DNA from 2 places in the Marinobacter bohaiensis genome. Region 2 is predicted to be linked to the other one. Evidence: predicted binding sites of a transcription regulator. Region 2 holds the regulator's gene; the other holds the start of a gene.

Region 1 (3,359 bases), on a different contig from region 2:
CCGTCCTGAACCGGCACTTCCACATGCAGATCGAACCGGTCCAGCAGCGGGCCGGACAGACGCGACTGGTAGCGGGTCACCTGTTGCGGGCTGCACTGGCATTCGATGCTGGGATGGCCGCGGTAGCCGCAGGGGCACGGGTTCATCGCGGCGACCACCTGGAAACGGGCCGGATAGGTGACCTGCTGGGCGGCGCGGGAAATGACAATCTCACCGGATTCCATGGGCTCGCGCAGCACTTCCAGCACCTTGCGATCGAACTCCGGCAGCTCGTCCATGAACAGCACGCCACGGTGGGCCAGGGAAATCTCGCCGGGACGCGGGCTGCTGCCCCCACCCACCAGCGCCACGGCGGAGGCCGTGTGGTGCGGCGAGCGATAAGGCGGCCGGCGCCAGCTGCCCGGCTCCACCGACTCCCCCGCCACCGAACGCACGCTGGCGACTTCCAGCGCCGCCTCGTCCGTCAGCGGCGGCAGGATACCCGGCATGCGGCTGGCCAGCATGCTCTTGCCGGTGCCGGGCGGGCCGAACAGCAACAGGTTGTGCCCGCCGGCCGCCGCCACTTCCAACGCCCGCTTGGGCACGTGCTGGCCGCGCACATCGCGCAGGTCAGGCCAGCCTTCATCCAGCGGAGGTTCCGGCGTGCGGGTCAGCGGCGGCAGGCGCTCTTCGCCGCACAGGTGCGCCACCACCTGCAGCAGGTGATCGGCGGCGAGCACGTCGTCGGCCGCCGCCAGCGCAGCTTCCTCGGCATTTTCCCGGGGGACGAGCAACTGGCGTCCGGACGCCCGCGCCGCCATGACCGCCGGCAGCACACCGCGCACCGGGCGCAGGGTCCCATCCAGCGCCAGTTCACCGACGCATTCCAGGCGCTCCAGCGTTTCCGCCGGAATCTGGCCCGACGCGGCCAGGATGCCCAGGGCAATGGGCAGGTCGAAGCGCCCGCCTTCCTTGGGCAGATCGGCCGGGGCCAGGTTGATGGTGATGCGGCGGGTGGGGAATTCGAAACCGGCGTTCATCAGGGCGCTGCGCACGCGGTCTTTACTTTCGCGGACCGCGGTTTCCGGTAACCCGACGATGGAAAGCGACGGCAGGCCATTGGAGAGGTGGATTTCGACCGTGACGGCCGGCGCGGAAACGCCCAGGCGGGCGCGCGTGTGAACGATCGCAAGCATGACAACCTTCCCTGGTTCGGGCCGGACACGGGGCATCCGGCAACTGCATGGACGGCGACGCGGCGTCCTGCCGCGCGGGTATCAGCCGTCGGTCTTATCGGTGGCCAGACGCTGCTCCATCTCCGCCACCTGTTTCTCGAGGGCCTCGACTTTTTCCCGGGTGCGCTGCAGGACGGCCTGCTGGGCGTCGAACTCTTCCCGGGTCACGAGGTCCAGGCGATTGAGGACCGACAGAACCGTGGCCCGGGCGTGCTGTTCGAAGTCGTCCTTCGCGGCACGCGCCATATCCGGAACGAACTGGCCAAACTGGCCCTGGAGCTGTGACAGAAAATCCTGTGGTCTTTTCAACGTAATCCTCGCGGGTCCCAAGGCATGGTCGGAAAAGTGTACCATAATCGGGGTGATACAAGGCTGATCCAGCACGCACCGAAATGGCGCACCAATCCGGTTCGTTACGGAACAGTGCGCACCAGACTGATGCAACACTGTGACCCAATTCGGGGCCAGCCTTGATTAATTCACTGTTTTACCGGGTATTTTTTGCGTTGGCACACGCGATGCTTAATGCCTCGTACGCAATCCGCACACACTGTGTGCGAGGTGGCAGCATCCCGAGCTCAAACCAAACCCATAGAACAAGTTTGAGACGGAATTACCAAGGAGACAGCAATGAAACTTGTGACAGCGATCATCAAGCCTTTCAAGCTGGACGACGTCCGCGAGGCATTGTCCGAGATTGGCGTACAGGGCGTGACCGTCACTGAAGTCAAAGGCTTCGGGCGGCAAAAGGGGCACACCGAGCTGTATCGGGGTGCGGAATACGTGGTCGACTTCCTGCCCAAAGTGAAGGTGGAAGTGGCTATTGGCGACAACCTGCTCGACCAGGTCATCGAGTCCATCACCAAGGCAGCCAACACCGGCAAGATCGGTGACGGCAAGATCTTCGTGACCGAACTGGAGCAGGCGATCCGGATCCGGACCGGCGAGACCGGCGAAGAAGCCGTCTAAGACCACCGAATCCAACAACAACGCCAACGCAAATACCCAACTCACTCCTGAAGAGCCTTGTGCGGAGGGCTTCACATGGAAAACGAAATTTTCCAACTGCAGTACGCTATAGACACCTTTTATTTCCTGATTTGCGGCGCATTAGTCATGTGGATGGCTGCCGGTTTCGCCATGCTCGAGTCCGGTCTGGTCCGCGCCAAGAACACCACTGAGATTCTCACCAAGAACGTCGCGCTCTACGCGATTGCCTGCACCATGTACATGGTCTGCGGTTACGCCATCATGTACGGCGGCAACGTGTTCCTGTCCGGCATGGGCAGCGTCGATGTCGCTGGCGTTCTGGGCGATTTCGCCGGCCGTGAAGGCGGCTTCGAGGGTGGCTCCATCTACTCCGGCGCGTCCGACTTCTTCTTCCAGGTGGTCTTCGTCGCCACAGCCATGTCCATCGTTTCCGGTGCCGTGGCCGAGCGCATGAAGCTCTGGGCATTCCTGATCTTCGCGGTCGTCATGACTGGCTTCATCTACCCGCTGGAAGGCTCCTGGACCTGGGGCGGTGCTGCTGTCTTCGGCATGTACAGCCTGGGCGACCTGGGCTTCAGCGACTTCGCCGGCTCCGGCATCGTGCACATGGCCGGTGCGGCGGCCGCCCTGGCGGGTGTCCTGCTGCTGGGCGCGCGTAAAGGCAAGTACGGCCCGAACGGCGAAATCCGCGCCTTCCCGGGTGCCAACCTGCCGCTGGCCACACTGGGTACCTTCATCCTGTGGATGGGCTGGTTCGGCTTCAACGGCGGTTCCGTCCTGAAGCTGGGCGATATCGCCAGCGCACACTCGGTCGCCATGGTCTTCCTGAACACCAACGCGGCGGCTGCCGGCGGCGGTATCGCGGCGCTGATCACCGCGCGTCTGATGTTCGGCAAAGCCGACCTGACCATGCTGCTGAACGGCGCCCTGGCGGGCCTGGTGGTCATCACCGCTGAGCCGTCCACCCCGAGCGCCCTGACCGCCACCATCTTCGGTGCCCTGGGCGGTATCCTGGTGGTCTTCAGCATCGTGACCCTGGACAAGCTGCGCATCGACGATCCGGTCGGCGCCATCTCCGTCCACGGCGTGTGCGGTCTGCTGGGTCTGCTGCTGGTACCGGCCACCAACGGCGGCGTCAGCCTGAGCGGCCAGATC
Region 2 (3,359 bases):
TACATCGACAGCTCGGTGGTATCGATGTACAGGTCGGCCAACTGCGCCAGGGGGTCGAGCAAGTCCTTCTCGTGGTTGATCGCCTCGCGTAGCGACGTGCGGACATTGCTCAGCGGGTGCTTGCGGCGTGTGGCGTGGAAACGCTGCAGCAGGGCCTGGTCGGTGGCGTCGAGGAAGATGATTTCGACGTTCAGGCTGGCGCCCTTGAGGCGCTCGTGGATCTCGTCGAAGTTGGCAATCTCATCGGCCAGGTTGCGGGCATCGATGCTCACGGCAATATTGCGGAGCTTGTCCGGCGAGGCATTGCTGGCTTCCTCGGTCAACGGGAACAGCAGGCCGATGGGGAGGTTGTCGATACAGTAGAAGCCCAGGTCCTCGAGCACGTGCAGTGCCGTACTCTTGCCGGATCCGGAACGACCGCTGACGATGATCAGTTTCATGCAATGCCTTCGTCGAATCGGCGAATGGTTACTCGGGTTGCGTCATGACGCGGAACAGCTCGTCGGCGTCCCGGCATTGACGCAGGCGTTCGCAGAAGCTGCGCTCGTTGAACTTCTCGGCCAGCTGGCTCAGCAGTTCCAGGTGCTCGCTGGTCGCCTCCTTGGGGACGATCAGCACGAACAGCAGATCCACCGGCTGGTTGTCGATGGCGTCGAACGCAACCCCTTCCTCCAGGGTCAGCAGGGCACCCACCACATGATTGCAGCCGTCCAGACGGCAGTGGGGGATGGCAATGCCCTGACCGATACCGGTGCTGCCCAGCCGTTCCCGGGACACCAGGTTATTGAAGGTCTGGGTCTCGTCGAGCTCGGGGTAGCGCTTGGCTACGTGCTCGGCGATCAACTCAAGGATGCGTTTCTTGCTGGTTCCCGGCACACCACAGAGGGTGAGCTCGGGAACCAGGATGGACTGGATGGTTAATGGTGATTCCGTCATGGATGGAATGCTTTCCCTTGGATGGAACGGCTAGCGGCCGGCAGCACCGTGCATTCGATCAACGGTCTTTTCCTTGTGCTTGAGGATCTGCCGATCAAGTTTGTCGAGCAGGCCGTCAATGGCCGCGTACATATCTTCGTTTTCAGCCTTTGCGTGGATTTCACCACCAATGACGTGGAGTGTGGCTTCGGCCGTCTGGCGCAGCTTCTCCACGGACAGGGTCACCTGACAGTTGCTGATGTGGTCGAAATGGCGTTCGAGTTTTTCAAACTTGCCGGAGACATAGTCTTTCAGAGCGGGAGTCAATTCGACATGGTGACCTGACATATTGAGTTGCATAGGCTTCTCCTGTTGTCGATATGGCCGGGAGCAGAGAAGCTCCCGACGTTGAGCCCGTCGCACTCAGCGACGTTTGAAAACCGACTCTGGCTGGCCCTGGGCGCTTGCGTCTCAGACCAGTCTCTTGCGTTCGTTGGACGGCGGGATGTGCATCGCCTCGCGATACTTGGCGACCGTCCGTCGTGCCACCTTGATGCCCTGGTCCCCGAGCAGCGCTGCAATCTTGCTGTCGCTGAGGGGTTTCTTCGGGGTTTCGGCGGCGACCAGTTTCTTGATCATGGCACGAATTGCCGTGGAGGAACATTCACCGCCCTCGTTCGTGCTCACATGACTGGAGAAAAAGTACTTCAGCTCGAAGATACCGCGCGGCGTATGCATGTATTTCTGGGTGGTGACCCGGGAAATGGTCGATTCATGCATGCTCACTGCCTGGGCAATGTCCGAGAGGATCAACGGCTTCATGGCTTCCTCGCCATGATCCAGAAATCCCTGCTGATGTTCAACGATCCGGGTGGCAACTTTCAGCAGGGTCTCGTTGCGACTCTGCAGACTCTTGATGAACCATTTGGCCTCCTGCAACTGATCGCGCAGGTAGGTGTTGTCGGCACTGTTGTCGGCCCGGCGGATCAGCGCCGCGTAGCCGGCATTGACCCGGATGCGCGGGGCAATTTCGGGATTGAGTTCGACGCGCCAGCGGCCCTTCTGCTTGGACACCACCACATCCGGCACCACGTAATCCGGCTCGGCCTGGTCGAGGGAGTCGCCCGGCCGCGGGTTGAGCGTCTGGATCAGGGCCAGTACGCACTTCAGCTGCTCTTCGCTGAGGCGACTGCGGCGCAGCAACTGGGCGTAATCGCGATTACCCAGCAGGTTGATGTAGTGGCTGATCACCAGCCGTGCCTGGGGCAGCCAGGGGGTATCCGGTGGCAGCTGGTTGAGCTGGATCAGGAGGCACTCCTGAAGGTCCCGTGCGAACACGCCCGGCGGGTCGAAATGCTGCAGGCGGCGCAGCACGGCCTCAACTTCGTCCAGTTCCAGCGGATCTTCCTCGCTGTCGTCGACCAGCCCGGCGTGGATGTCTTCCAGTGTCGAGATCAGGTAGCCGCGCGGGTCCACCGAGTCGAGCAGGGCGTGAGCAATGGCGCGGTCGCGCTCGCCCATGGGGGTGAGGTTGAGCTGCCAGAGCAGGTGGTCCTGCAGGGTCTCGGTGGGGGAGTTGCGTGATTCGAAGTCGGTGTCGTCGTCTTCTTCGCTGCGCGCCGCCGGTGCCGGGGCGGACTGGTAGATGTCGTCCCAGGCGGTGTCGACCGGCAGGTCATCGGGGATTTCCTGGTTGGTATCGGTGTTCCAGTCGGGTTCGGCCGGCTCGTCCCAGCTATCGTCGTCCTGCGTGGTGTCGTTGCTGTCCTCGCTGTTGCCGTCAGCGGACGCGTCCTCACCGTCGCTCTCATTATCAGCGGCGCCGTCTTCCTCTTCCGAGGTTTCCAGCATGGGGTTGGATTCGAGCGCTTGCTGGATTTCCTGTTGTAAGTCCAGCGTGGAAAGTTGCAGCAGGCGGATTGCCTGTTGCAACTGGGGTGTCATGGTGAGCTGTTGACCCAGCTTCAGCTGAAGCGAAGCTTTCATTACCATTGATTTAGTCCCGTCACCCTGTGGCCATCGACTGAGTTATTGCGCCTGGGCAAGACCTGTCCGGATGTCTCCGGACCTTGAAAACGCTCGTGTCAGAGGTCGGTCCGGCTTGCCAAGCAAATTCTTTGCCGAAGTTTACTGCTATGGGTGTCCCGATGACAATGTCTTGGTCGGCGGATATGCCTCGAGAGGTTAGCCGACCCTGTTTCGAGTTTAGCGTTTTGGCGCCCACTGCGATACCCATACCCGATTGACGGGCTCACATGTGGAATTCGTTGCCCAGGTAGACTTCCTTGACCTGCTGGTTGGCCAGGATCTCCTCAGACTGTCCGGATGCGATAATATGGCCGCCGCTGACGATGTAGGCGTTTTCGCAGATATCCAGGGTTTCGCGCACGTTATGGTCGGTGATCAGCACACCGATGCCCTTGTCGCGCAGATGGCGGATGATC

The links. The regulator sigma-54, encoded in region 2, starts transcription at its own class of promoters, with help from an activator protein. The targets are predictions, from matches to a motif close to ANTGGCATNNANNTTGCTNT.
Region 1: glnK (P-II family nitrogen regulator) is a predicted target of sigma-54. The motif match lies at 1,720-1,739, and genes of this name have one in related genera.

What each region holds. Positions count from the first base shown of each region.
Region 1 is NZ_QGEH01000005.1:161,441-164,799, forward strand. It holds gene DKK67_RS18945 (YifB family Mg chelatase-like AAA ATPase) at 1-1,175, opposite strand, end outside; gene DKK67_RS18950 (accessory factor UbiK family protein) at 1,257-1,523, opposite strand; gene glnK (P-II family nitrogen regulator) at 1,845-2,183, shown strand; gene DKK67_RS18960 (ammonium transporter) at 2,259-3,359, shown strand, end outside.
Region 2 is NZ_QGEH01000001.1:1,651,959-1,655,317, forward strand. It holds gene rapZ (RNase adapter RapZ) at 1-440, opposite strand, end outside; gene ptsN (PTS IIA-like nitrogen regulatory protein PtsN) at 469-936, opposite strand; gene hpf (ribosome hibernation promoting factor) at 967-1,275, opposite strand; gene DKK67_RS07385 (RNA polymerase factor sigma-54) at 1,387-2,901, opposite strand; gene lptB (LPS export ABC transporter ATP-binding protein) at 3,167-3,359, opposite strand, start outside.